DNA from 3 places in the Kluyvera chengduensis genome. Region 2 is predicted to be linked to each of the others. Evidence: predicted binding sites of a transcription regulator. Region 2 holds the regulator's gene; each other region holds the start of a gene.
What was found. Region 2 encodes PhoB, which activates phosphate uptake and scavenging genes when phosphate is short. Its sites were predicted from a motif close to CTGTCATAAAACTGNCNNAT; they were not measured.
Positions count from the first base shown of each region.

Region 1: pstS (phosphate ABC transporter substrate-binding protein PstS) is a predicted target of PhoB. The motif match lies at 1,076-1,095, and genes of this name have one in related genera.
Region 3: uvrB (excinuclease ABC subunit UvrB) is a predicted target of PhoB. The motif match lies at 1,048-1,067, and genes of this name have one in related genera.

Region 1 is NZ_JBIQOI010000003.1:306,091-309,377, reverse strand. It holds gene glmS (glutamine--fructose-6-phosphate transaminase (isomerizing)) at 1-873, shown strand, start outside; gene pstS (phosphate ABC transporter substrate-binding protein PstS) at 1,171-2,211, shown strand; gene pstC (phosphate ABC transporter permease PstC) at 2,285-3,244, shown strand; gene pstA (phosphate ABC transporter permease PstA) at 3,244-3,287, shown strand, end outside.
Region 2 is NZ_JBIQOI010000009.1:133,170-136,456, reverse strand. It holds gene sbcD (exonuclease subunit SbcD) at 1-860, opposite strand, end outside; gene phoB (phosphate response regulator transcription factor PhoB) at 1,052-1,741, shown strand; gene phoR (phosphate regulon sensor histidine kinase PhoR) at 1,763-3,058, shown strand.
Region 3 is NZ_JBIQOI010000002.1:909,276-912,562, reverse strand. It holds gene bioD (dethiobiotin synthase) at 1-664, shown strand, start outside; gene uvrB (excinuclease ABC subunit UvrB) at 1,301-3,287, shown strand, end outside.

The DNA.
Region 1 (3,287 bases), on a different contig from region 2:
GGCATGCCGTGCGACGTCGAAATTGCCTCGGAGTTCCGCTATCGCAAATCGGCCGTGCGTCCGAACAGCCTGGTCATCACCCTGTCGCAGTCTGGCGAAACCGCCGACACGCTGGCTGGCCTGCGCCTCACCAAAGAGCTGGGTTATCTGGGCTCGCTGGCGATTTGTAACGTCGCCGGTTCGTCGCTGGTGCGTGAGTCCGATCTGGCGATTATGACCAACGCCGGGGCGGAAATTGGCGTGGCGTCCACCAAAGCGTTTACCACTCAGTTGACGGTTCTGCTGATGTTGGTGGCGAAGATGGCGCGCCTGAAAGGAGCTGATGCGTCCGTAGAGCATGAGATTGTTCATGCGCTGCAGGCACTGCCAAGCCGCATTGAGCAGATGCTGTCGCAGGACAAACGCATTGAAGCGCTGGCAGAAGATTTCTCTGACAAGCATCACGCGCTGTTCCTTGGCCGTGGCGATCAGTACCCGATCGCGCTGGAAGGTGCGCTGAAGCTCAAAGAGATCTCCTACATTCATGCGGAAGCGTATGCCGCAGGCGAGCTGAAGCACGGCCCGCTGGCGCTTATCGACGCAGATATGCCGGTTATCGTGGTCGCGCCGAATAACGAACTGCTAGAAAAACTGAAGTCCAACATTGAAGAGGTACGCGCGCGCGGCGGTGAGCTGTATGTGTTTGCCGATCGTGATGCGGCGTTCAGTAACAGCGACAACATGCACATCATCGAGATGCCGCATGTGGAAGAGGTGATTGCACCTATCTTCTACACCGTGCCGCTGCAGTTGTTGGCTTACCATGTGGCGCTGATCAAAGGCACCGATGTGGATCAGCCGCGTAACCTCGCGAAGTCGGTTACCGTCGAATAAGTACGTTTAGTCAAAACGATCCGGCTCTGCCCTCAGGCGCAGCCGGATTTTTTTTATCTTCATAAACTGTCATAAAGCATGATTTTTGGGTTGTCATAAAAAGAAAATTTCACTGTAATTTCATTGTAAATTATTTTTATAACTCGCTGATTTATAGTGGTTTAATAATATTGTTTTTCGCATGGTTTTCGTTGTCATTAAACTGTAATAAACCTTACATATAACTGTCACCTGTTTGTCCTATTTTGCTCCTCGTAGCCACTAAACAATCATTTACGGATTCTTGCAGGAGACATTATGAAAGTTATGCGTACCACTGTCGCAACTGTTGTCGCCGCGACCTTATCGATGAGCGCTTTCTCTGCATTCGCAGCAGCAAGCCTGACGGGTGCTGGTGCAACCTTCCCGGCGCCAGTGTATGCCAAATGGGCAGATACCTATCAGAAAGAGACCGGTAGCAAAGTAAACTACCAGGGTATCGGCTCCTCCGGTGGCGTAAAACAAATTACTGCTAACACCGTTGATTTCGGCGCATCAGATGCGCCGTTGTCTGACGACAAACTGGCTCAGGAAGGCCTGTTCCAGTTCCCGACCGTAATCGGCGGTGTGGTTCTGGCTGTTAACATCCCTGGCCTGAAATCCGGCGAGCTGGTGCTTGACGGTAAAACCCTGGGTGACATCTACCTGGGTAAAATCAAGAAGTGGGATGATGAAGCCATCACCAAACTGAACCCAGGCGTTAAGCTGCCTTCTCAGAACATCGCCGTTGTGCGTCGTGCTGATGGTTCCGGTACCTCCTTCGTGTTCACCAGCTACCTGTCTAAAGTGAACGAAGAGTGGAAATCCAAAATTGGCGCGGGCTCTACCGTAAACTGGCCGACCGGCCTGGGCGGTAAAGGTAACGACGGTATCGCTGCATTCGTACAGCGTCTGCCAGGTTCCATCGGCTACGTTGAATATGCTTACGCTAAGCAGAACAACCTGGCTTACACCAAACTGATTTCTGCTGATGGCAAGCCGGTTAGCCCAACTGAAGATAACTTTGCTAACGCCGCTAAAGGCGTTGATTGGAGCAAATCCTTCGCGCAGGACCTGACTAACCAGAAAGGTGACAACGCGTGGCCGATTACCTCTACCACCTTCATCCTGGTACACAAAGAGCAGAAGAAACCTGAGCAAGGTGCTGAAGTGCTGAAGTTCTTTGACTGGGCGTACAAAAACGGCGGCAAACAGGCTAACGAGCTTGATTACGCCACTCTGCCAGAGAGCGTGGTTGAGCAGGTTCGTGCTGCATGGAAGACCAACGTAAAAGACAGCAGCGGTAAAGCGCTGTACTGATTACGGTAGCCCGGCGGAAACGCCGGGCAACGTGTAAATGTCGTGGCGGATTTTAAACTGGAAAGAGTGATTTATGGCTGCAACTAAGCCTGCTTTTAACCCTCCGGGTAAAAAGGGTGACATGATATTCAGCGCGCTGGTAAGACTGGCTGCGCTGATTGTGCTATTGATGTTGGGCGGGATTATCGTCTCTCTTATCATCTCTTCATGGCCAAGTATGGAGAAGTTCGGCTTCGCCTTCCTGTGGACCAAAGAGTGGGATGCGCCTAACGATATCTACGGTGCGCTGGTACCCATTTACGGTACGCTCGTGACCTCCTTTATCGCGCTGCTGATCGCCGTTCCGGTGAGCTTCGGTATCGCACTCTTCCTGACTGAACTGGCACCTAACTGGCTCAAACGCCCATTAGGTATCGCGATTGAACTGCTGGCGGCGATTCCCAGCATTGTTTACGGTATGTGGGGCCTGTTTATCTTTGCTCCGCTGTTCGCGACCTACTTCCAGGAGCCCGTCGGCAATATCCTTTCTAACATCCCGTTTGTCGGTGCGTTGTTCTCCGGCCCGGCGTTTGGTATCGGTATCCTGGCGGCAGGGGTTATTCTCGCCATCATGATAATCCCGTATATCTCCGCCGTAATGCGTGATGTGTTTGAACAAACTCCGGTGATGATGAAAGAGTCGGCCTACGGCATCGGCTGCACCACCTGGGAAGTTATCTGGCGTATCGTTCTGCCGTTCACCAAAAACGGGGTCATAGGCGGCGTGATGCTCGGCCTGGGCCGCGCGCTGGGTGAAACCATGGCGGTGACCTTTATCATCGGTAACACCTACCAGCTCGACAGCGTTTCGCTGTATATGCCGGGCAACAGCATTACCTCCGCGCTGGCGAACGAATTCGCTGAAGCGGAGTCGGGTCTGCATGTCTCTGCGCTGATGGAGCTGGGGCTTATCCTGTTTGCGATTACCTTTATCGTGCTGGCTGCATCGAAGTTTATGATTATGCGCCTGGCTAAAAACGAGGGGGCACGCTAATGACGACGCTGGAAATGCAAAGCACCGCCGCGCTGGCAGAGTC
Region 2 (3,287 bases):
TCAAAATCGCCTTTGATCACCGCCAGCGGCTGAGTGACCGGAACGGTCAGCGGCGCGACCTCGGCAAGCTTGCCGTCGGCGAAGCTCACCAGATTGACGCTTTTGGCTTTGCCGGTTTCATCAAAGCTGAGGGCGATAGGCGAACCGCTGTAACGGATATGCTCGCTGCCGCCGATTTTCTGCGCCCGGTGGATGTGGCCCAGCGCGATGTAGTCCGCCGGTGGGAAGTTTTGTGCCGGGAAAGCATCCAGTGTGCCAATATAAATGTCGCGTACCGCATCACTTTTGCTGGCGCCGACGGTGGTCAGATGGCCGCTGGCAATAATCGGCAGCGTGGCGTCGCCGCGCAGTTCGCAGGCCTGCTGGTACTGCTGCTGGTAGTAATCGGTAATGCTCGCCAGTACCTGCTGGACTTTTTCGCTGCCGGAAAGCCCCGCCTGGCTGGTAATAATGTCGCGCGGGCGCAGGAACGGCACCGGGCAGAATACCGCGCCGGGCGTGCCGTCGCGGTGGTTCAGGATAAAGGGTTCATGGCCCGCGCTGGCGATCACCGTGGTATTCAGAAATGAGAGGATATCGCGGGATTCATTCAGGGTTGCCACAGAGTCATGGTTGCCTGCCAGCACCACCAGATGGCAGCCAGTTTGTTGCAGATTAACCACAAATCGGTTGTACAGCTCACGCGCGTAGCTCGGCGGCGAGCCGGTATCGAAGATATCGCCCGCCACAATAATGGCATCGACCCGTTCGGTTTCGGCGGTTGCGAGCAGCCAGTGCAGGAAAGCCTCATGTTCAGCCGCGCGGCTCTTGCTGTAGAAGTTCTGGCCGAGGTGCCAGTCCGATGTGTGGATGATGCGCATAGCGGTTCCGTGAGAAGTGGCGTAAAGTTGATTATAAACATCAGCCTACGTTGAGGTCGATGAGCGCGTTTCGGCAGTGTCATAAACGGTAAACCGCGATCATCTAACGGTCATGTTTTTCATAAATCTGTCATAAATCTGACGCATAATGACGCCGTATATAATACTGATGTCTAAAAACAGGGCAAATAATGGCAAGACGTATTCTGGTCGTTGAAGATGAAGCGCCAATCCGCGAGATGGTCTGCTTCGTACTGGAACAAAATGGTTTCCAGCCGGTAGAAGCTGAAGACTACGACACCGCTGTCAGTAAACTGAATGAACCCTGGCCCGACCTTATTCTGCTCGACTGGATGTTACCGGGCGGTTCGGGACTGCAATTTATTAAGCATATCAAACGTGAAGCGCTGACGCGTGACATTCCGGTGGTGATGCTCACCGCTCGCGGTGAAGAAGAAGACCGCGTACGTGGCCTGGAAACCGGCGCTGACGATTACATTACCAAACCCTTCTCGCCAAAAGAGCTGGTTGCCCGCATTAAAGCGGTGATGCGCCGCATTTCGCCAATGGCGGTGGAAGAGGTCATTGAGATGCAGGGGCTGAGCCTTGACCCGACCTCTCATCGCGTGATGACCGGTGAAAACCCGCTGGATATGGGCCCAACCGAATTTAAGCTGTTGCACTTCTTTATGACGCATCCGGAGCGCGTGTACAGCCGCGAACAGCTGCTGAACCACGTTTGGGGCACTAACGTCTATGTCGAAGACCGTACCGTCGATGTGCATATCCGCCGTCTGCGTAAAGCGCTGGAACACAGTGGTCATGACCGCATGGTGCAAACCGTTCGCGGCACGGGTTATCGTTTTTCCGCCCGTTTCTAAATTTTGACAGGAGTGTGACGCGTGCTGGAACGGCTGTCATGGAAAAGGCTGGTGCTGGAGCTGATGTTATGCTGTCTCCCGGCCGTGATACTGGGACTGATTTTTGGTTATCTGCCGTGGTTTTTACTGGCGGCGGTGACCGGGCTGCTTATCTGGCATTTCTGGAATTTACTGCGCCTTTCCTGGTGGCTTTGGGTCGACAGAAGTATGACCCCTCCGCCGGGACGCGGCAGCTGGGAGCCCTTGCTGTACGGGCTCAACCAGATGCAGCTGCGTAATAAAAAACGTCGCCGCGAACTGGGTAATCTGATTAAACGTTTTCGCAGCGGCGCGGAGTCGCTGCCGGATGCGGTGGTGCTCACTACCGAAGAGGGCGCTATTTTCTGGTGTAATGGCCTGGCCCAGCAGCTGCTGGGGCTTCGCTGGCCCGACGATAGCGGGCAAAACATCCTTAACCTGCTGCGCTACCCCGAATTTACCCAACACCTCAAAAAACGCGAGTTCTTAAAGCCACTGCATCTGGTGCTGAACAGCGGTCGCCATCTGGAGATACGCGTCATGCCCTACACCGACCGCCAGCTGTTAATGGTGGCGCGCGATGTTACGCAGATGCACCAGTTGGAAGGCGCTCGACGCAACTTCTTTGCCAATGTTAGCCATGAACTGCGTACGCCGTTAACCGTGTTGCAGGGCTACCTGGAGATGATGCAGGAGCAGGTGCTGGAAGGAAACGTGCGTGAAAAAGCGCTGCACACCATGCGTGAGCAGACGCAGCGGATGGAAGGGCTGGTTCGACAGCTACTGACGCTCTCTAAAATTGAAGCCTCACCGACGCTGGCGCTCAATGAAAAAATTGATGTGCCGATGATGCTGCGGGTGGTAGAACGCGAGGCGCAAACGCTCAGCCAGCATAAGCATCAGTTCCATTTTGACATTGATGAGACGTTAAAAGTGTTGGGCAATGAGGATCAGCTACGTAGCGCGATGTCGAACCTGGTCTACAATGCGGTGAACCATACGCCGGAAGGCACGCTGATTACGGTGCGCTGGCAGCATGCGCCGCACGGCGCACTGTTCAGCGTGGAGGACAATGGGCCGGGCATTTCACCTGAGCATCTGCCAAGGCTGACCGAGCGTTTTTATCGCGTGGATAAGGCGCGTTCACGGCAGACCGGCGGCAGCGGTTTGGGGCTGGCAATTGTTAAACATGCGGTTAATCATCACGATAGCCGACTGGATATTACCAGCGAGCTCGGCAAAGGTTCGTGTTTCAGTTTCCTGCTGCCGGAACGTTTAATTGCCAGAAACAGCGAGTAATTTGGCGCTTGTCAGCTTAACTTTCCACAGACCAGCCTCGGTTGGTCTGTTTGCTTTGCAGTCAAGTAAACCCCGCGTGATTTACGAACGTCTGATTATTTTTTGTTCGCATGATTAGCCGGATGTTTTTCTTAAATCCAGTTAATACGTCTGCCTATTTTTTCACTATCAATATAATCATCTGGTTTTGCGATCCCGTGTTGCTTTAAAACGTTATAAGCGTTTAAAT
Region 3 (3,287 bases), on a different contig from region 2:
CTATGTAACCGGCACCGATACTGAAGTCGGTAAAACCGTTGCCAGCACCGCGCTGTTACAGGCAGCACGTCTTCTGGGGCACCGTACGGCTGGCTATAAGCCTGTGGCATCCGGCAGTGAAATGACCGACGACGGTTTGCGCAACAGCGACGCGCTGGCGCTACAGCGCAACAGTGTGCTGCCGTTACGCTACGAGCAGGTGAATCCGTATACCTTCGCTGAACCTACGTCTCCGCATATTGTTAGCGCCGACGAACAGCGGCCTATTGAGGCTGGCGTACTGTCTGCCGGTTTACGCGCGCTGGAAGCGGAAGCGGATTGGGTACTGGTTGAGGGGGCGGGAGGCTGGTTTACGCCACTCTCCCCGACGTTGACCCTGGCGGACTGGGTCAAAATGGAGCAGCTACCGGTGATTTTGGTGGTGGGCGTGAAGCTTGGTTGTATCAATCACGCGGTGCTCACCGCGCAGGCGGTGCAGCAAGCGGGGCTGCGGCTGGCAGGCTGGATTGCCAATGATGTGACCCCTCCGGGTCGTCGTCATGCCGAATACCTCAGTACGCTTCAGCGAATGATTCCCGCTCCGATGCTGGGTGAAATTCCATGGCTCGGTGAAGCCGTGGATTCACCGTTGCTGGGGCAATACCTCGACCTGAGCGTACTTTAAGCACTTTTCTGGCATGTCCATTTCTTCGTTAACCCTCTTCATTCGTAAGCGCTAACCCGCAGATTACGTAAGGAAATCGCCTGTTTTGATGAACAAAATGGGCGTGCTTTTTCGCTGATTAATATCAAAATCGGGGATAAAATATTTTTTTTCATTCACGTTGACACGTTGTTGCGCAAATCGCCGGGTGCCGGGGGATAGGGGCTAGAGGTAGTTATCCACTATTCCTGTGGATAACCCTGTGTATTAGAGTTAGAAAACCTGCGGTAAACGAGAGAACATGCGGCCTGCGCCTGAATTGGTGCGAAACGCGGCTTTTAGTTGTTTTCTTTTATTATCAATAAGATAAATAAAAGCAATGGCGTAATAAAAAGTGCTGCAGATTGCCATAAAACTTTCATGACGTATATTGACAAATGTTAAAAGAGAAAAAATTCTGGGGATAACCTTATCTGGCTGGTGTTTTATCTTGTCAGAGAATAAATTTCAGCCGCTGGCGCTGGTTATTGCCCCGAATAGACGAAATACGATAAGTGATTACTGTTTTTATATCCAGTATTTTTTATTGGCAATTCGGCAGGTGACGAGTAGAATTAATCTCCAGCCCGGCCCATCCGTCATCAGGTAGCGTTATCCATGAGTAAACCCTTCAAATTGCATTCTGCGTTTAGTCCTTCAGGCGACCAGCCTGCTGCCATTTCACGCCTGAAAGAGGGGCTGGAAGACGGCCTGGCGCACCAGACGCTTCTGGGCGTGACCGGGTCGGGGAAAACCTTTACCGTCGCCAACGTCATTGCTGACCTTCAGCGCCCAACGATGGTGCTGGCGCCGAACAAAACGCTGGCCGCCCAGCTTTATGGTGAGATGAAGGCGTTCTTCCCGGAGAATGCGGTGGAGTACTTCGTCTCCTACTACGACTATTATCAGCCGGAAGCGTACGTTCCGAGTTCGGATACTTTCATCGAAAAAGATGCTTCGGTGAACGAACATATCGAACAGATGCGCCTGTCCGCCACCAAAGCGCTGCTTGAGCGCCGCGACGTAGTGGTCGTGGCCTCGGTGTCCGCTATCTATGGTTTGGGTGACCCCGATCTGTACCTCAAAATGATGCTGCACCTGACGGTGGGCATGATCATCGACCAGCGCGCCATTCTGCGCCGTCTGGCGGAATTACAGTACACCCGTAACGATCAGGCGTTCCAGCGTGCGACCTTCCGCGTGCGCGGTGAGGTTATCGATATTTTCCCGGCGGAATCTGATGACCTGGCGCTGCGCGTGGAGTTGTTTGACGAAGAGGTGGAACGCCTCTCGCTGTTTGACCCGCTGACTGGCCACGTTGATTCGACCATCCAGCGCTTTACTATCTACCCGAAATCGCACTACGTGACGCCACGCGAACGCATCGTGCAGGCGATGGAAGAGATCAAAGACGAGCTGGCAGACCGCCGCAAAGTGCTGCTGGCCAACAACAAAATGCTGGAAGAGCAGCGTCTGAGCCAGCGTACCCAGTTTGACCTCGAAATGATGAACGAGCTGGGCTACTGCTCCGGTATCGAAAACTACTCGCGCTTCCTCTCCGGGCGCGGGCCTGGCGAGCCGCCGCCGACGCTGTTCGACTACCTGCCGGCGGATGGCCTGCTGGTGATTGATGAATCCCACGTCACTATTCCGCAGATTGGCGGCATGTATCGCGGCGACCGCGCGCGTAAAGAGACACTGGTGGAATATGGCTTCCGCCTGCCGTCGGCGCTCGACAACCGTCCGCTGAAATTTGAAGAGTTTGAAGCGCTGGCACCGCAGACTATTTACGTCTCGGCGACGCCGGGCAATTACGAGCTGGAAAAATCCGGCGGTGATGTGATTGACCAGGTAGTGCGTCCAACCGGGCTGCTCGACCCGCTGATTGAAGTCCGTCCTGTTGGTACACAGGTTGATGACCTGTTGTCGGAAATTCGCAAGCGTTCGGTGATTAACGAGCGCGTGCTGGTGACGACGCTCACCAAGCGTATGGCAGAAGACTTAACGGAATATCTGGAAGAGCACGGTGAACGCGTTCGCTACCTGCACTCTGACATCGACACCGTAGAGCGTATGGAAATCATCCGCGACCTGCGTCTGGGCGAGTTTGACGTGCTGGTGGGGATCAACTTGCTGCGAGAAGGTCTCGACATGCCGGAAGTCTCGCTGGTGGCGATTCTGGACGCCGATAAAGAGGGCTTCCTGCGCTCCGAGCGTTCGCTGATTCAGACCATCGGTCGTGCGGCGCGTAACATCAACGGTAAAGCGATTCTCTACGGCGATAAAATTACCCCGTCGATGGCGAAAGCGATTGGCGAAACGGAACGCCGTCGCGAGAAGCAGCAGCGTTACAACGAAGAGCACGGCATTGTGCCGCAGGGGCTGGTGAAAGACGTTGTCGATATTCTGGCGATGGGCGAGGGGCTGGCGAAAACCAGAGCCAAAGGTCGCGGTAAGTCAAAATCGGCGGCATCAATCGTTGAGCCGGATGTTCAGGCACTGACGCCGAAAGCGCTCCAGCAGCAGATCACCACGCTGGAAGCGCAGATGCTCAAGCACGCGCAGAACCTGGAATTCGAAGAAGCGGCGGAAATTCGCGACCGGC